One region of the Bacillus cereus group sp. BfR-BA-01316 genome, then DNA from elsewhere that is predicted to be linked to it. Evidence: a T-box and tRNA genes for the amino acid it is inferred to sense, from the RefSeq annotation. Region 1 holds a T-box; the other holds one or more tRNA genes.

Region 1 (10,143 bases):
TCGCTGGTGGCGAAGAGAAGACACAAAAAGATGTGGCTGATATGCTTGGAATTTCACAGTCTTATATTTCTCGTTTGGAAAAAAGAATTATAAAAAGATTACGAAAAGAATTTAATAAAATGGTGTGAAGAATAAGACCAGTCGGTATCTAGACTGGTCTTATTCTCTTTTTGTGCATTAGGAAATATGATGTTTGTGAAAAACGATGGAAAAACCGTATGCATAAAATCCCCTTCAAAGGAAATACTTTACACTGTACAGCAACTCCCGATAGGAGGGAACACTTTGACGAGAAACAAAGTAGAAATTTGCGGTGTTGATACAGCTAAACTTCCAGTACTAAAAAATGAAGAGATGCGTAAATTATTTCGTGAAATGCAAAGTGGAGAGATAAGCGCCAGAGAGAAATTAGTGAATGGAAACTTACGTCTTGTACTGAGCGTCATCCAAAGATTTAATAACAGAGGAGAATATGTTGATGATTTATTTCAAGTTGGTTGCATTGGACTTATGAAATCCATTGATAACTTTGATTTAGGCCAAAATGTAAAATTTTCAACGTATGCTGTGCCGATGATTATTGGGGAAATACGCAGATATTTGCGTGATAACAATCCAATTCGCGTATCTCGCTCATTACGAGATATTGCGTATAAAGCGTTGCAAGTAAGAGAAAAATTGATTGCTGAAAATTCAAAAGAACCAACAGCAATGGATATTGCCAAAGTTCTTGAAGTGACACATGAAGAAATTGTTTTTGCGTTAGATGCTATTCAAGATCCAGTTTCATTATTTGAACCGATTTATAATGATGGAGGAGATCCTATCTTTGTTATGGATCAGTTAAGCGATGAAAAACAAAAGGACGAGCAGTGGGTTGAAGAACTAGCGTTGAAAGAAGGGATGAAGCGTTTAAATGATCGTGAGAAAATGATTATTCGAAAACGGTTCTTCCAAGGAAAGACACAGATGGAAGTTGCCGAAGAAATTGGGATTTCTCAAGCACAAGTATCACGTTTGGAGAAGTCTGCTATTAAGCAAATGAATAAGACGATTCAAGGATAAAGGACCTCACCAGTTATGGTGAGGTCTTTTTTATATATAATATTTTGCGCTCATAGTAGAGTGGGTAGGTTCATATAATGAAAATAAAATGGATGTTCTATTAGTAGCGGTTATATACTGTTTATCCGCTTCGAAATTCGGCTGAAGTAAGAAGTTAGATGGAAGCGGAGCTACCCGTGAAAGTCCGATTAGCATGGACTAATAATCAGTAGGGATGGGAAAAATCCCACTGATTAAGGTTTCACTTTATTTGAGAGCGTACTTACGATTCATGATATAAGGGAGAGGATGAATATGATACGAGTTTCGGAGTTTCAAATGAAGGATGTTGTAAATATTTCAGATGGAAAAAGGCTTGGAAATATTGGAGATATTGATTTTGATATAGACACAGGGAAGATTAGGGCAGTTATTATTTCCAAGCAGACACGTATGCTAGGACTCTTTGGAAAGGAAGTAGAATTTGTGATTCCTTGGGAGCAAATTATGAAAATTGGGGAAGATGTCATACTTGTCAGAGTAGATAATATTAATTCTGTAACAGAATCAATACAAACACCGACAATTTCATAAAGAATATTACAAATTCCTCTTTTTTTTCAGTTGTCATTATGAAAAAATAAAAGTATGGTAAAATAGACAGGAAGTACCATGCTTTTTTCTATTATTTTAATTAAAAGGAGCCGCTTTTATGAGAGAACCATTTAAATATGTGGACGGTATACTGTATTTACAAGCGTGGAAAGAACTTGGAAACATTACTGTTGGATTTACGACAAAAGATGGTGGCGTAAGTACAGGCTCCTTTCATGCGATGAATTTAGGATTACATGTGAATGATATCGTGGAGAATGTTCATGAAAACAGACGCATTTTAGCGAATAAGTTACAAAAACCATTAGAAAAATGGATTTGCTCTGAACAAGTTCATGACCATCATGTTGAGAAAGTAGGAGTGCAAGAAAAAGGGAAAGGCATTTATTCATATGAAGACGGTATTCCAAAAACGGATGGCATTTATACGACTAACAAAGATGTTCTCTTAACATCTTGTTACGCTGATTGTGTTCCGCTCTATTTTTATGCACCATCACATGATATGATAGGACTTGCGCATGCTGGGTGGAAAGGGACTGTAACAGAGATTGCGAAAGAAATGATTCAAAAGTGGAATGCAGAAGGTGTTTCAAGTGATGAAATTCATGTCGCGATTGGTCCTGCAATCGGATCATGTTGTTATGTTGTTGATGATCGTGTATTAACAGCAACACAGCAAGTAGTAAACGGATCTGTTCCCTATAAAGTAATTTCTGATGGTCAGTATGCAATTAATTTAAAAGAAGTTAATCGTATATTATGTGTACAAGCAGGCATAAAAGAAGAACATATTGTAATGTCATCTCTTTGTACAAGCTGTGAAGAACAATTATTTTTCTCTCATCGTCGTGATCAAGGTAAGACGGGGAGAATGTTGAGTTTCATAGGTTTTAAGGAGGAGTGAAGTAAGTGACAGTGCAAGGGAATTTAGTAGATGTAAACGAAGCAATTAAAGAATCTTGTGTACGAGCTGGACGTTCGATGAAAGATATTAAGCTCGTTGCAGTTACAAAAACTGTAGGAATTGAAAAAACAAGCGAAGTAATTGAAGCAGGAATTATTGATTTAGGTGAAAATAGAAATGAAGGTTTCTTACAAAAATACGAGCATTTCGGTTCAAAAGTGAATTGGCATTTTATTGGATCATTGCAAACGAGAAAAGTAAAAGAAATCATTAATGAGATTGATTATTTACATTCATTAGATCGTCTTTCGCTTGCAAAAGAAATTCAAAAACGTGCTGATAAGAAAGTTAAATGCTTTATTCAAGTGAAAACATCATCTGAAGAATCAAAGCAAGGATTGGCGATAGAAGAAACAATTTCTTTTATTCAAAGTTTGCAAGAATTGGATAAGATTGAAGTGGTAGGATTAATGACAATGGCTCCGTTTACAGGAGAAGAGGAAGAGATTCGTCGCTGCTTTAAGGAATTGCGCATGCTACAAACAGAGGTGCAGGAGCTAGAATTATTACATGCACCATGTAAAGAATTATCAATGGGAATGTCAAATGATTACACGATTGCAATTGAGGAAGGCGCTACATATATTCGTTTGGGAACGGTTTTAGTAGGAAAAGCGTAGGAGGAAGGAGAAAGTTATTATGAGTTGGTCAAAAGTAAAATACTTCTTTTTTGACACACCGGAAGAAAAAGAAGCAGCTCAATATAGTTATGAAAAGGAGCAAACAGACATGAAAAAGCAACAAAATCCCCCAGAACAACAAGATGTTCCGTTTGCGAAAGTGCAACCGAAGCAAAATGTAGTGAGTATTGAAACAGCGAAGCAATCTTCAAAAGTTGTTTTACTAGAACCACGCACATATTCGGAAGCGCAAGGCATTTCGGATCACTTAAAAGGTAGACGAGCTGTTGTAATTAATTTGCAAAGAATGTCTACAGATCAAGCTGTACGTATCGTTGACTTTTTAAGTGGTACTGTATACGCTATAGACGGGGATATTCAAAAAATAGGCCCGAAAACATTTATGTGTACACCTGAAAATGTTGATATCGTTGGTGCGATTTCAGAGTTATTCGGTGAAGAAGAAGAGACAAATATAAAGAGGTGGTAATACGCCATGACAACAGTTTTAACAGTGTTACTTACTGCTATCGAGATTTACTCGTGGGCACTAATTATTTACATTCTCCTATCATGGTTTCCTGGTGCAAAGGAATCAGCTTTTGGAGATTTTCTTGCGCGTATTTGTGAACCGTATTTAGAGCCATTTAGGAGGTTTATTCCACCATTTGGTATGATTGATATTTCTCCACTTGTTGCTATTATTGCCTTGAAACTTGCTAGAGGTGGTTTAGTAAGTTTATTCAACTATTTTTTATAGTGTGAGGTTAAATACATGAGCATCTACGAGCATTTTAGACCTGATGAACAGGTCTTTGTGGATAAAGTATTAGAGTGGAAACAGGCTGCTGAGTACCATCAAGTCAAGTTAACAGATTTTCTTGATCCAAGACAGCAACAAATTGTTTCTATGGTAATAGGGCAAGGAGATGTAGCTGTACGGTTTGATGGTGCGATGCCTGAAGCCGAACGGAAAAGAGCACTAATTTATCCAGATTATCTAGAATTAAATGAAGAGGAATTTCAAGTAGAAGTATTAGAAATTGACTACCCTTCCAAGTTTTTCACGCTAGAACATAGGCAAATATTAGGTGCATTCATGTCACTTGGTTTAACAAGGGAAAAATGTGGTGATATTTTGCTTCAAGAAGATCGTGCCCAAATTGCAGTTGCGAAAGAAGTTGTATCCTATATTGAAATGAACTTACAATCAATAGGGAAAATGAAAGTCACACTCTCTCCTATACAAGTAGAGAAAATTTTGCGTGTAGGTGAAAAGTGGGGAGAAAAATCTGGAACAGTTTCGTCACTTCGTCTAGATGTTTTATTAGCTGAAATGCTGCATATATCTAGGCAGAAGGTACAGCCTCTTATAAAAGGTGGCTTAGTAAAAGTCAATTGGAAAACAGTAGAGCAAACTTCGTATGAATGTTTTCCGGGGGATGTTTTCTCGGTTAGAGGGTATGGACGAAGTAAATTATTTTCTGTAGAAGGTAAAACGAAGCGCGACAAATGGAGAGTTTTGTATGGTATACTAAAATGATTGGTTTTTTAGAAGGAAATTCTCTTATTTTGTCGAAGAAAAGATATAATTGAAAGAGGAAATTTAGATAACTACTTGGAGGTGGCGTTGTGCCGTTAACACCATTAGATATTCATAACAAAGAATTTGGTCGCGGATTTCGTGGCTACGATGAAGATCAAGTAAATGAGTTTCTTGATCAAATCATCAAAGATTATGAATTAGTCATTCGTGAGAAAAAAGCTTTAGAAGAAAAGGTTGCACAATTAGAAGGAAAGTTAGACCATTTTTCTAATATTGAAGATACGCTGAACAAATCTATCATTGTCGCACAAGAAGCTGCTGAAGAAGTGAAGCGTAATGCACAAAAAGAAGCAAAATTAATTGTACGTGAAGCAGAAAAAAATGCAGATCGTATCATTAATGAAGCGTTAGTGAAATCAAGAAAAGTTGCTTTTGATATTGAAGAGTTGAAGAAACAAGCGAAAGTATTCCGAACTCGTTTCCGTATGTTATTAGAAACACAACTTGAAATGTTAAACAACGATGATTGGGATAAACTAATTGAATTAGAAGACGAAGTGGACGAGCTGTTGAAAAAAGAAGAAACAGTGTAAGCTTGACGTTTTTCTCATTATTACATATAATTTTAAACAACATATTTATTAAGAAAAACGAAGATAGGGATAAGTACCTTTTTCATACCTTATATAGCGAACTGAGGATGGTGTAAGCTCAGGATAAGGAGATAATGGGAAATATCACCCTGGAGTTCCGCGCTGAACAAATGAAGTAAGCGTAGGCGTATATTCGCGTTAAGAATATAAAGAGGATTTTATGCATACGTATAGGATCTACTAGGGTGGTACCGCGGGAGACTTTCTCGTCCCTTTTTGGGATGAGAAAGTCTCTTTTTTATTCCGTTTTTTAGGTATTTCTTTTATACATGTAAGGAGGAATTGAGCATGGAGTACAAAAATACATTACTAATGCCAAAAACAGAGTTCCCAATGCGTGGGAATTTACCGAAACGCGAGCCTGCAATGCAAGAAAAATGGGCTGAAATGAATATTTATGAAAAAGTGCAAGAACATACGAAAGGTCGTCCTTTATTTGTACTACATGATGGACCTCCATATGCGAATGGTGACATTCATATGGGACATGCATTAAATAAAGTATTAAAGGACTTTATTGTTCGCTATAAATCAATGACTGGATACTGTGCACCATATGTACCAGGTTGGGATACACACGGTTTACCGATTGAACAAGCTTTAACGAATAAAGGTGTAAAACGTAAAGAAATGACAGTTGCTGAGTTCCGTAAGTTATGCGCAGAGTATGCATATGAGCAAGTAGAACGTCAACGTGAACAATTTAAGCGTTTAGGTGTACGTGCAGATTGGGATAATCCATATATTACTTTAGAGCCAGCTTATGAAGCACAACAAATTAAAGTGTTTGGTGACATGGCGAAAAAAGGTTATATCTATAAAGGACAGAAACCAGTTTACTGGTCTCCAACGAGTGAATCAGCTTTAGCAGAAGCTGAAATTGAATACCAAGATAAAAAATCAGCATCTATTTACGTAGCATTCCCTGTAAAAGACGGAAAGAACGTATTAGAAGGTGATGAGAAGTTCATTATTTGGACAACAACACCTTGGACGTTACCTGCTAACTTAGGTATTTCTGTTCATCCAGAACTTGAATATGCTATTGTGAAAGTAAATGATGAGAAATATATTATTGCTTCTGAACTATTTGAGACAGTTGAAAAAACGTTAGAATGGGAAAATGCTGAAGTTGTGAAAACGGTAAAAGGTAGCGAACTTGAGTATACAGTTGCAAAACACCCATTCTACGATCGTGACTCATTAGTTATGCTAGGGGAGCACGTTACAACAGATGCTGGTACAGGTTGTGTTCATACAGCACCTGGGCACGGGGAAGACGATTTCCTTGTTGGTAAGAAATATGGTTTAGAAGTTCTTTGTCCAGTTGATGATAAAGGTGTATTAACAAATGAAGCACCTGGATTTGAAGGCCTATTCTATGATAAAGCTAATAAACCAATTACGGAAAAATTAGAAGAAGTAGGTGCGTTACTAAAATTAACATTTATTACGCATTCATACCCACATGATTGGAGAACGAAAAAACCAATTATTTTCCGTGCAACAGCACAGTGGTTTGCATCTATTGAAGCATTCCGTAAAGAATTATTACAAGCTGTTGAAGAAACGAAATGGGTGCCAGCGTGGGGTGAGACTCGTCTTCATAATATGGTTCGTGACCGTGGTGATTGGTGTATTTCTCGTCAACGTGCATGGGGTGTACCAATTCCAGTGTTTTATGCGGAAAATGGAGACCCAATTATTACAGATGAAACAATTAGCAATGTAGCAAATTTATTCCGTGAACACGGTTCTAACATATGGTTCGAGCGTGAAGCGAAAGATTTATTACCAGAAGGATTTACACATCCAGGTAGCCCAAATGGTGAATTCCGTAAAGAAACAGATATTATGGATGTATGGTTTGATTCAGGTTCTTCTCACCAAGCGGTATTAGAAGAGCGTGATGATTTACAACGTCCAGCAGATTTATATTTAGAAGGATCTGACCAATATCGTGGTTGGTTTAACTCTTCATTATCAACAGCAGTTGCTGTAACAGGTAAAGCACCGTATAAAGGTGTTCTAAGCCACGGTTTCGTACTAGATGGTGACGGACGTAAAATGAGTAAGTCGATTGGAAACATCGTTGTACCGAAGAAAATTATGGATCAATTAGGCGGAGATATTTTACGCTTATGGGTTTCTTCTGTTGACTATCAATCTGATGTACGTATTTCAGATGATATTTTAAAACAAGTAGCAGAAGTATATCGTAAAATCCGTAATACATTCCGTTTCTTATTAGGAAACTTAGATGACTTTAATCCAAGTGAAAATACAGTGGCGGCAGCTGAGCTTCGTGAAGTGGACCGTTACATGTTAGTAAAATTAAATGACTTAATTACAAAAGTAAAAGAAGCATATGAAGCATATGACTTTGCGGCAGTATATCACGCAATCCATAACTTCTGTACAATTGATTTAAGCTCATTCTATTTAGACTTTGCGAAAGACATTTTATATATTGAAGGTGCAAATCACCACGATCGCCGCGCAATTCAAACAGTATTATATGATGTTCTTGTTGCATTAACAAAACTTGTAACACCAATCTTACCTCATACAGCTGATGAAGTATGGCCTTATGTTCCTGGTGCAGAAGAAGAAAGCGTACAGTTAACTAATATGCCAGAAGTTGTAGAAGTAGATGGTGCTGAAGCGTTAAAAACAAAATGGGATGCATTTATGACGTTACGTGATGACGTATTAAAAGCTTTAGAAGTTGCTCGTAATGAAAAAGTAATTGGTAAGTCATTAAATGCAAGTATTACACTATATCCGACTGCAGAAATGAAAGCTATGTTAGAGTCTATTAGTGAAGACTTAAAACAACTATTTATCGTTTCTGAGTATAAACTTGGTGGTATGATAGAAGAAGCGCCAGCAGATGCGCCTAAGTATGAGCATACAGCGGTTGTTGTAGCTCAGGCAACGGGTGACACATGTGAACGTTGTTGGGTTGTTTCAGAAACAATTGGTAAAGATGCGGAACATGAAACATTATGTGAGCGTTGTGCAACGGTTGTTAAAGAAAACTATGTAAAATAATGAAAAAACTGACTGCTCATAATAGCAGTCAGTTTTTTGTTGATGATATACCGAAATAACTTTCACTCTCTTTCCTATGAAGGAAAAATGTGTGTGAGGTAAGCGTGGAAATTTCGGACACACTAATTGTACATTGCAGCTGGGAGGAATGTACACGTGAATGGAATTTATATGGAAATAAAAGAAGAATTGCAATTGATGAGAAAAGAGTTGCAAGATAGACTGGCGAAAGAAGTAATGCACACATACTATATGGAATTTGGGCAAGAACTTGGACACGAAATAAAGGAAGAGACAAAGAAAAAATTGCTATTACATGATATAAAAGAGGATTTAAAAGATGTAGAACGTGCATTGTTTAAAATGGAAATAGATATGTACGGTATTTGTGAAGAAACTGGAAGAGCGATTCCTACAAAACAAATGAAAACAATGCCGACTGCTCGTACTATTCATGAATTTTTCTATGAAAAGGTAAATGTATGAATGCACACAACGATATTATGTTACCTTTTTTTAATTTATTTTATTCTTCCGTAAAGGTTCATTGTGAAAAGTTAGCAGCTATGCTAAAATTTTGAGGTACACTGTCTTTGTGGGGGAAATGAAAATGATATATTATGTAATAGCGTTATTTGTCATTGCCATCGATCAAATATCGAAGTGGCTAATTGTAAAGAACATGGAATTGGGTACGAGCATTCCGATTATCGATAATGTATTATACATAACATCACATCGAAATAGAGGAGCTGCCTGGGGTATTTTAGAAAATAAAATGTGGTTTTTCTACATTATTACAGTCATTTTCGTAGTATTTATCGTATTTTATATGAAAAAATATGCGAAAACGGACAAGCTTCTAGGTATTTCATTAGGTCTAATTTTAGGCGGAGCAATTGGCAATTTTATTGATCGTGTATTTAGACAAGAAGTAGTGGATTTCATTCACGTGTATATTTTCTCGTACAACTATCCAGTATTCAATATAGCTGACTCAGCATTATGTATTGGAGTTGTATTAATTATTATTCAAACAGTATTAGAAGGAAAGAAAACGAAGGAGTAATTGAATGAGTGAAGTAGTACAAGTAACAGTTGCAGAAGAACAAAAAAGCGAGCGAATTGATAAATTTGTTGCAGAAATAAATAGTGAATGGTCACGTTCACAAGTACAGCAATGGATTAAAGATGCTGTTGTGACGGTAAATGGAAAATCAGTTAAAGGGAATTATAAAGTAAAAGGAAATGATGAAATTACAGTAACAATTCCCGAGCCAGAAGAGTTAGATATTCAACCGGAAGATATGAATTTAGAAGTTTATTATGAAGATGCCGATGTACTAGTTGTAAATAAGCCGCGTGGAATGGTAGTACATCCAGCACCAGGGCATACGAAAGGTACGCTTGTAAATGGACTTATGCACCATTGTACAGACCTATCAGGTATTAACGGTGTAATGCGCCCTGGTATAGTGCACCGTATTGATAAGGATACATCTGGACTATTAATGGTTGCTAAAAATGATATGGCGCACGAATCACTTGTAAATCAACTTGTAGCAAAAACGGTAACAAGACGCTATAAAGCGATTGTACATGGTGTAATTCCACATGATAAAGGAACAATTGATGCTCCAATTG
Region 2 (10,143 bases), on a different contig from region 1:
CTACCGGTTTCATCAATCTCGAAGCATTGTTTATATCTACTTCTCCTTTACTGAAACGATTAAATCCTCCTCCTGTCCCAGAAATACTAATAGAAATTTTCACGTTTGGATGGGCCTTTGTATATTCCTCTGCTACTGCCTCTATAATAGGAAAAACCGTTGAGGATCCATCAACTCTCACTTCTCCCATTTCATTTGTAGCGAATGCAGTAGACATGTTAAAACAAAGGAAACATGTCGACAATGTCAAAACTTTAATCGATGCGCTCATCCATTTCACGTGTTCTTCCTCCTAGAAGCAACCGGAAATAACAGGATTACAGATATAAGAATACTGCTAAACTATTAATTCGGTTTTAATTGTTTGTAAAAGTTTTGTAAAGTTCCACAAAAACAACTGTATACACAAACTTGATTTTCATTTTTGCACTTTAGATGCAATAAATTTTCTAATCATCCATAAAACTGCTATCTCCTATCACACAAGACAAAGTTAGAGCATATGCACTAATCTTGTTATGTTCATCGTTTTTGAAACTACATGTTTTTCAACATTTTACGCTTGTCCACATTTACTAGACCATATGCATAAAGCATAAAAAAAAGCACACTATCTTTTCAGATAGTGTGCTTTTTTTACAACTTTTTTATTCATCATCTTGTGCATTACTTTTTTTCTCTTTTCCATCTTTCGGAGCTTCACCAGTTAATGCTTGTTGTTTTAACTCAAAGTAAGCATCCATAATTTCACGACCAATATATCCATTAATTCCTGTTTTATCATCATGTACCCATGGCACAACAACAGAAAATGCTACTTCTGGATCTTCAAGTGGCGCATAACCTACTAATGTTAAGTTATATGTTTCAACACGCTCACCTTTTGCATTTCTACCAATCTCTTTATCTCCGCCATATACAGTTTGAGCTGTACCTGTTTTCCCAGCTGCTTTATATGGTGCACCTGCAAAGTATTTTGTAGCTGTACCACCTGAATCGTTATACACTTGTCTAAATCCTTCTTGAACACGTTTAATTTGCGATTCAGGCATATCAATGCGATTTAATACTTTCGGTTCCATGGATTGAACAACTTTTCCAACTTCCTCTGGCTTCGCCGATGGCTCACGAATTTCCTTTACAACTTGCGGTTGCATACGATATCCACCATTAGCAATCGTCGAAATATATTGTGCTAATTGAAGCGGTGTATACGTATCATACTGTCCAATTGATAAATCTAATAAGAAACCTGGTATATGATCTGTTCTACCTCTTTGTCCAGCCGTTTCATTCGGTAAATCAATGCCAGTTTTTACACCAAGTCCAAATTGACTGAAATAGTAACGCATAGTATCATATGATTTTTGTGGTATATCTAACGTACCGCCTCGCACATAGGGGACACCAGCGATATTCATCGCTGTTTTAAACATATAAACGTTTGAAGACATTTTTAACGCTTCAAGGTCATTAATGTATCCCATCGTTTTCCAAGATGATTTTGTTTGTGTACCTTTTAATTTAATTGGTTCATCTAACTGTACAGATCCAGGTTGAATCGCGCCAGTTTGATATCCCGTAAGTACAGTCGCACCTTTTACAGTTGAACCCATCGGATAAGAACTTGTCATGGTACCTAAAGCAAAGTCATTTACTTTCGTTTGACCATCTTCGTTAACTAATTGTTTCCCTGCCATGGATAAAACTTCACCATTTTTCGGATTCATCATTACAACGAAAGCGCGATCTAAAAGCGGTTCTGATCCTTTAAATTTATTTAAGTTTTTCTCAAGAATCTCTTCTACACGCTTTTGTAATTCCATATCAATTGTTAAATTCAGATCGTTACCTCGTTGTCCTTGTGACACATTAATAGTTTCTAAAATATTTCCGTCTTTATCTGTAACATTTCTCACTTCGGATTTTGTACCGTGTAAACTATCTTCGTACTGTTGCTCAAGGTAACTTTTTCCTACGCGATCATTACGATTATAATCACGAACAAGATAGTAATCTAATCTTTCTCTCGGTAACCCTTCATCAGAAGAAGTTACACCACCAAGTACACTTCGGAACATATCATCATACTTATATTTTCGTTCCCAGTCGACATTTGTATCTACACCTGGCAATTTCGCCAAATTTTCACTAATAATCGCATATTCTTCTTCTGTTGCACCTTTTTTAACGATTTGCGGCGTCATTGCATATCCGCTTTCCATCTTACTTTTGATCGCCAATATTTCTAAATCTTTTGCTGACAGTTGATTAATCTCTTCTTCTGTTACACGATTTCGTTGACGTTCATCTAGTTCTTTATCGTCAATTTTATTCGCTTTAAACTCTTCACGATCTTTTTTTGTGATTTTTGCTTCTGCTTCTTCTTTATGTAAAGCAAGCCAATAATCTTTTTTATCGCGATCTGTTAACTTATCTGTTGGGACTTCAATTAAATCTGCTAACTTTTTCGCCGTTTCTAAGCGATCTGCTGCAGTTGATCCCTTCATTTTTGTAAATGTAATTGTACGAATAGGCTCATTATCTACGACCGCTTCTCCATTACGATCAAATATTTTCCCGCGTGGTACAGGATTACTTATCGTTGAATTTTCTTTTTTCTCAACTTCATTTTTATATTCCTCACCACGAACAATTTGTACGTATCCAAGCCTTACAATAACCGCGGAGAACATTAAAAACACGCAAAAAAACAACACGTTTAACCGAAAGGGAACGTGGGTTTTTGTCTTTGTCTGGTTCTTTTTCTGCTTCTTGCTCATACAAACCCCCTCTACCAACAGCTATGTAATGTGAAAGGGACACCTTCATACAGGTGCCCTCACTGCTGTCTTACATCTTTTTCTATTCTAGCATAAAACAAACGATAAGTTAACCTTCTGGTTCAGTTTGATTCTGCGTGGTTCCCTGCGCTACAACGCTGGTTTTGTTCACATTTCCCTCATCATATTTGACATTTTTAACTGCAAAATAAATAAGAAAATGTCCAGCTCCTAAAATACATAGTAAGAACGGTAAACTTTTTTCAGGTGGAAAGAATGTTACAGCACATAAAAAACTTAAAATGGAACAAATTCTTCCGGCATTTAACCATAATTCCCTGACAACTACGTATTCTACACGCCATTCTCTCGCCTGTTTTGCTCTACCAATTACATCGTATGTCATAGATCCGTACGGAACGAGTAAAATAGGATATGCAACCGCAATACATGCTGCATAAATAAGTAATTTCGTATATGTAACATTGAAAATAACTAAAAATACGACCGCATATAAAATAATGCCACCAAGTAAAATTGCTTTTTTCCGCCATTCTTTCTTTAACATACGAGCAACTAAATAATAGCATACAAATGATACTGCAGAGTTCACTAAACTATACTTCCCTAGTGCTAACTCGCTACCAGATGCTAAATAGACGTATACCGAAATAACGAAAATAAACGTTCCCTCTCTCAAACCTTGGAAGAAATGAGCACGCGTAATTCTTCCCCAGTTTTCATCAACTTGCCGCTCTTTCAATACTTGCACAATTTCATAGCGTCCTTCACATTCCCTCTTCGATAAAAAAAAGCTTAGAACGACTGCAACCGCAAATAGCATTAACGAGAGGAAGAAAACAACAGTATAACCACTCCATTTTTCCATACGTGAAATTGTATATCCTGCTGCTATCGGTCCAATCATTCCAGAGAACGATGTAAGAAGTCCTAGAAAACCGTTAAAAAAATCTCTTGTTTCTGGTTCTGTAATCTCAAATGTCAACAAGTTAAAAGCAAGCCAATAAAAACCATAACCAACTCCTAAAAGGGCTCCCATTAGTAAAATATAGTGAGATGCACTTTTCCCCGCTACTAAAACGACGATAAAAAAAACAGCTAACGTGCCTACACCGATTCTCAATAAAACCGAGCGATCAATACGTTTCGCTAATTTCCCGCCCACAAGAAATGTTAGAGGCTGCAATACAACGCTGGCCAAATTATACAAGCCCAGATTCACATAATTTTGTGTTTGCTTCCATAAATAAATGTTTACAAACGTATTCGATAAAGAAATTGCGAGCGTGTATAAACCTCCTATAACGAGCAATAATACTAAATCCCGATTCACTTCAACATCACCAATTACATGTTTCCACTTCATACACAACTCTCCTTTACTTCATGTTCTAGTCTTCCAAAGACAAGCTCAATTATGTAAAAGGAGAGCATAGAAAAAAGCTAGGAGAAAACTCCTAGCTTTTTTCTAGCTTTATTAACTTTAATTATTTTGCTTCTTGATAAAGTTTTTCAGCAACGTTCCAATCTACAACGTTCCAGAATGCACCGATGTAGTCAGGACGACGGTTTTGGTAATTTAAGTAGTAAGCATGCTCCCAAACATCTAAACCGATAACTGGAGTTTTACCTTCAGTTAGAGGAGAATCTTGGTTTGGAGTGCTTGTTACTTCTAACTCACCATTGTTTACTACTAACCAAGCCCAACCAGAACCGAAGCGAGTTGCGCCAGCTTTTGCGAATTCTTCTTTGAATGCATCAAAGCTACCGAATTTCGCTTCAATCGCAGTTGCAAGTTCGCCTACTGGTTGTCCCCCGCCGTTTGGAGATAGGATTGTCCAGAAGAATGTATGGTTAGCATGTCCGCCACCATTGTTACGTACTGCTGTACGGATTGCTTCAGGTACTTCGTTTAAGTTTGCAACTAATTCTTCAACGCTTTTGTCAGCTAATTCTGCATGACCTTCTAAAGCAGCGTTTAAGTTTGTAATATACGTGTTGTGATGTTTTGTATGATGGATGTTCATTGTTTCTTTATCAAAGTGAGGTTCTAAAGCATCATACGCATAAGGTAAATTTGGTAATTCGTGTTTTGCCATTGTTATATTCCTCCCGGTTTATGTATTGTCACTACATATGTGACCTACAACTTCATTCTACCCTAATTGCCATAGGGTGCAAACAAATAAATCGCTTTGTCTTGCTATCATTAAAGTAGCAAAATTCCCACTTCTTTTCAATTAAAATGCTCATATATCCCGTAAAAAAAGCTTCCTTCTACAAGGAAGCTTCCTGCTGACATAATAAACATATGAAATGGATATGGACCCTGTAGGACTCGAACCTACGACCGGACGGTTATGAGCCGTCTGCTCTAACCAACTGAGCTAAGGGTCCACGATTATGTATGTAACATTAAAAACAACTAAATTCCCATCGGATATATCGTTTGAAAAATGTAAGATAAATTTACCATATACAAAAGAAAAGTGTCAATTGTATTTTTCTCTACTAGAAGAAGTAAATTAATAAGAAGAAATTTAGTCCTCTCTACTATATGTAAGTATAATATATCTTGAGCTTCTCTAGATTCGTACGTTACAATGATTTTATACATACATAAAGGAAGTGAATCTATGTCCATTTTTACACAGCTAGCAAAAAGCGTATATTCGCCTAAAGATATGGCGCTTTTCCGTTTTCAAAAAATCGGTAAAACCATTTTGTATATTATGCTTCTTTGCCTAATCACTACTATTCCAAGAACTTTCTTGTACGGTAGCGTCATCCAAGATGGTGTTAACATGGTAAATAAAGTAATCGAAAAAGATTTACCTGATTTTAAAATCGAAAACGGCGAGCTACAAGCTGATATTGATCAACCTATCGAAAAAGAAGACGGAAACGCCCTTTTCGTATTTGATCCAAATTCAACAGACTTAGAAAAATATCAAAATAAAACAGGTTTATTTGTTTTAAAAGATAAAGTAGTCTCCATGGGAAATGGTCAAACACAAACATACTCCTATAATGACTTATTAGGCGCATCTCTTGAGAAAAAAGATTTACAAGACTTCATTTCGTTATTTGACAGTATTTATCCAATCTTATTATTCGTTATTGGGTTCTTACTGTACTTGTTCCAATTATTTATTACCTTTGTAGGAGTTACACTGCTTGCCTTCATCGGTTCTGCGATGAGCGGTCAGCGCAAATTATCTTATAAACAAGTTTGGACATTAACTGCTTACAGCTACACAATTCCAACAATCTTCTTTATGATTATGGATTTATTCAAAATAAACGTACCTGGTGCAACATTCATTTACATTGCAGTTGTGTTAATCGTTCTATACTTAACAATTAAAGAAGTTCCAAAACCGAAAGAAAAACAAGAACTATAAAAAAAAATGCCTAAATAGGCATTTTTTTTTTGGACAAGCATATATTCCTAGCAAAGGAGTGAAGGATATGAAGAGATTAGGTGTACTCTTATTCGTGCTTGTCCTCGGTTATATATTTTATTACGACATAAAAATCGGTACTTTACCGATGTTAAGTTCATACAAAAAAACCTCTGCTGCCCAAACGATAAAAAAAGAAAATACAGATGCAAAACAAAATAAAGAGAAAGAAACAGAAAAAGAAACGGATACAGTTTATAAAGCAATCGAAGTAAAAACTGGCGAGACCGTTCTTTCTATTACAGAACAAATTAATAAGAAAAAAATCCCTTCTATTGAAAAAGTAATTGATGATTTTAAGCAATTAAATAAAAATACATCTGCTACAAAAATCCAAGTTGGAAAGTCTTATAAATTCCCGTTATATCAATAAGCAATCACTTAATCCTTGTCAATTACATAAAGGCGCTGATACAATAGTAAAAGTGAAACCGAGTACTTTGGTTTCTATAGCCCTTTCTCACACATACTATCATTGATGTAAGGGACTAAAATAAGAAACTTCTTTTATAAGGAGAGCGATCAATTCGTGAATGAAATGACTCAACGTACAAAAACACGTCCAGTTAAAGTCGGTAATTTAACAATTGGCGGTAACAATGAATTAATTATACAAAGTATGACGACAACAAAAACACATGATGTTGAGGCTACAGTTGCTGAAATTAAACGTTTAGAAGAAGCTGGCTGTCAAGTTGTTCGTGTTGCTGTTCCAGACGAACGCGCAGCAAATGCTATTGCTGATATTAAAAAACAAATCAACATTCCACTTGTTGCTGATATTCATTTTGATTATCGCCTTGCTTTAAAAGCAATCGAAGGCGGCATTGATAAAGTACGTATCAATCCAGGTAACATTGGACGTCGCCATAAAGTAGAAGCTGTTGTAAATGCAGCGAAAGAGCGTGGCATTCCAATCCGTATCGGTGTAAATGCCGGTTCATTAGAACGTCATATTTTAGAAAAGTATGGATATCCAACTGCTGATGGTATGGTCGAGAGCGCACTGCACCATATTAAAATTTTAGAGGACTTAGATTTCCACGATATTATCGTATCAATGAAAGCCTCTGATGTTAACTTAGCAATTGAAGCATACGAAAAAGCTGCTCGCGCTTTTGATTATCCATTACATTTAGGTATTACAGAATCAGGAACATTGTTTGCTGGAACTGTAAAAAGTGCCGCCGGTCTTGGAGCAATTTTAAGTAAAGGCATCGGAAATACACTTCGTATTTCTTTAAGTGCTGATCCAGTTGAAGAAGTAAAAGTTGCACGTGAACTATTAAAGTCATTCGGTCTTGCATCTAATGCCGCAACACTTATTTCTTGTCCAACTTGTGGTCGTATTGAAATCGACCTAATTAGCATTGCTAATGAAGTCGAAGAATACATCTCTACGCTTCAAGTTCCAATTAAGGTTGCAGTACTCGGCTGCGCCGTAAACGGTCCTGGTGAAGCTCGTGAAGCTGACATCGGTATTGCCGGTGCACGCGGAGAAGGTTTATTATTCCGTAAAGGGCAAGTCGTTCGTAAAGTACCAGAAGAAACAATGGTAGAAGAACTGAAAAAAGAAATTGATGTAATCGCTGCTGAAATGGCTGCCGAACGAGATAAAGAAAAAGAAAAACAAGAACAATAAAAGAAGGTTGCCCACAATTTTTGTGAGCAACCTTTTTTTACATTTAAATTAAAAGCTCGTCAATTATATAACCGACGAGCCCTCTCATTTTGCACATTTTGGGCAACGACCATATATTTCAAACTTATGCCCGGTTACCTCATAACCTTTAAAATCTTTATTCATAAAATCCATTGGGCAAGAAGTGATTTTTTTCGTACCACCACAATCTAAACAAATGAAATGGTGATGATGTTCCATAATTGAGCATGTAAAACGAAAATGCTTTTCACCATTTAATTCCGTTTGCTCTAAAACACCGACTTCAGCAAAAACCGTTAAGTTACGATAAATCGTATCAAAACTAAGTCCTGGATAATCATCCTTCATATGCTCTAAAACATCTTTCGCAGTTAAATAACGATTATGCGCCGCGAATAATCTTAGCATCTCTTCCCTTTTCCCCGTATGTTTATATCCTTTTTCCTTCATTAGGCGTAAAGCTTCTGTTAGATTCATACCTATCCCTACTTTATGCAGTTTTTTTCTTCTTCCATAAAATCGCACCGATTAAAATAAGAACCGCTATCATAACAATTGTACCACCTGGTGCTAGATCAAGTTGATACGAAGCAAACATTCCACCAATTACTGCAATTTCACCAAATAAAATGGAAAAGAAAATTGTTTGTTTAAATCCTTTTGCAATACGAATACTTGCTGCAACTGGTAACGTCATTAAAGATGATACGAGAAGAACACCTACAACCCGCATTGAGACCGCAATTACAAGAGCAACTAATATAATGAAAATAAAGTGAATCCACTTTGCACTCAAACCCGTTGATACAGCGTATTCCTCATCAAATGATAGTAAAAACAACTCTTTGTATAATAAAACAATCGTTGCAATAACAACAATTGCTACAACACCGATAATAATTAAATCCGTACTTGTCACAGCACTTACACTACCAAATAAATAACTAAATAAATCTGTGTTAAATCCATTTGCAAGTGAAATAAAAATAACACCGATTCCCATCCCTGCTGAAAGTATAATCGGAATTGCTAACTCTTGATAATGTTTATATACAGTACGTAATTTTTCAATTAGCAATGCTCCACCGATTGAAAAAAACATTCCCATATATAAAGGGTTTAAAAACCCACCAGTAAAGATTGTCTTTTCAAGTAATAAACTAGCTGCAATTCCTGATAACGTCACATGACTTAATGCATCCGCAATAAGCGACATGCGGCGAATTACAACGAACACGCCGATAAGTGGTCCGACAAGCCCTATTAAAACACCAGCGTATAAAGAATTACGTAAAAAATCATATTGTAAAAAATCCTGTATCATTATATCCTCCCGTGATGCCCATGTTCATGTTCTAAGCGATGAACATGATGTCCATATAAAATCGACATTTCTGCATCTTCTAACTCTCGGAATTTCTCTACATTCCCATGGAAATGTAGATGCTGATTTAAACATGCAACATGCGTCACCTTCTCTGTTACAGCACCCATATCGTGCGTAACAAGAATTAACGTGATTCCTAGCCTTTTGTTTAAATCCTCTAGTATCTCATAGAAGCTTTCCACATTTTTTACATCGATCCCAACAGTAGGTTCGTCCAAAATAAGCAATTCCGGATTGCTTACAAGTGCACGAGCAATAAATACACGCTGTTGTTGTCCACCAGAAAGTTCTCCAATGTTACGACCTTGAAACTCACTCATACCTACATCAGCAATCGCTTGTTCTACTTTCGCATTATCGTCTTTCGTAAAAAAGCGAAAAAGCCCCTTTTTCGAAACAAGCCCCATTGAAACAACTTCAAAAACAGTTGCCGGGAAACCTGAGTTAAAACTACTTGCCTTTTGGGATACATAACCAACTTTATTCCACTCTTTAAATTTCTTACTATCAATGCCAAACAATCGAATACTTCCTTGCTTTGGTTTTAAAACACCCAATAAACATTTAAGTAAAGTCGATTTCCCTGAACCATTTGGTCCAACTAAACCTAAAAAAGCTCCCTTCGGAACTTGCAAATTAATATCTTCTAACACGTTGCGATCTTCATATCGAAACGTTAATCCTTCTATTTCCAATATATTATTCATATCATCTCACCTATTTTAATTCAGAATGATTCCGATTTATCTCTATTTGAATTATAGTACAGCTTATTATAGTTGTAAACCAATCTGCCTAAAATATATTCTTTATTTCAAGAAACCT

What was found. A T-box is a leader RNA that pairs with one kind of tRNA and senses whether it is charged. The one in region 1 lies ahead of ileS2 (isoleucine--tRNA ligase), so its partner is inferred to be a tRNA-Ile.
Positions count from the first base shown of each region.
Region 2: it has a tRNA-Ile gene. The T-box ahead of ileS2 (isoleucine--tRNA ligase) is inferred to sense a tRNA for this amino acid. The anticodon was not compared.

Region 1 covers NZ_JAKUGX010000007.1:12,305-22,447, reverse strand. The annotation lists gene sigE (RNA polymerase sporulation sigma factor SigE) at 1-128, shown strand, start outside; gene sigG (RNA polymerase sporulation sigma factor SigG) at 286-1,065, shown strand; gene MR071_RS08125 (YlmC/YmxH family sporulation protein) at 1,360-1,638, shown strand; gene pgeF (peptidoglycan editing factor PgeF) at 1,757-2,566, shown strand; gene MR071_RS08115 (YggS family pyridoxal phosphate-dependent enzyme) at 2,572-3,246, shown strand; gene MR071_RS08110 (cell division protein SepF) at 3,266-3,736, shown strand; gene MR071_RS08105 (YggT family protein) at 3,743-4,006, shown strand; gene MR071_RS08100 (YlmH family RNA-binding protein) at 4,022-4,789, shown strand; gene divIVA (septum site-determining protein DivIVA) at 4,879-5,385, shown strand; T-box leader at 5,437-5,662, shown strand; gene ileS2 (isoleucine--tRNA ligase) at 5,734-8,499, shown strand; gene MR071_RS08085 (TraR/DksA C4-type zinc finger protein) at 8,656-8,985, shown strand; gene lspA (lipoprotein signal peptidase LspA) at 9,110-9,568, shown strand; gene MR071_RS08075 (RluA family pseudouridine synthase) at 9,573-10,143, shown strand, end outside.
Region 2 covers NZ_JAKUGX010000002.1:127,637-137,779, forward strand. The annotation lists gene MR071_RS02355 (PstS family phosphate ABC transporter substrate-binding protein) at 1-280, opposite strand, end outside; gene MR071_RS02360 (peptidoglycan D,D-transpeptidase FtsI family protein) at 648-2,783, opposite strand; gene MR071_RS02365 (MFS transporter) at 2,893-4,170, opposite strand; gene sodA (superoxide dismutase [Mn]) at 4,292-4,903, opposite strand; tRNA gene MR071_RS02375 (tRNA-Ile) at 5,128-5,201, opposite strand; gene yqgB (protein YqgB) at 5,441-6,208, shown strand; gene MR071_RS02385 (hypothetical protein) at 6,276-6,641, shown strand; gene ispG (flavodoxin-dependent (E)-4-hydroxy-3-methylbut-2-enyl-diphosphate synthase) at 6,807-7,910, shown strand; gene MR071_RS02395 (Fur family transcriptional regulator) at 7,995-8,408, opposite strand; gene MR071_RS02400 (metal ABC transporter permease) at 8,422-9,255, opposite strand; gene MR071_RS02405 (metal ABC transporter ATP-binding protein) at 9,255-10,025, opposite strand.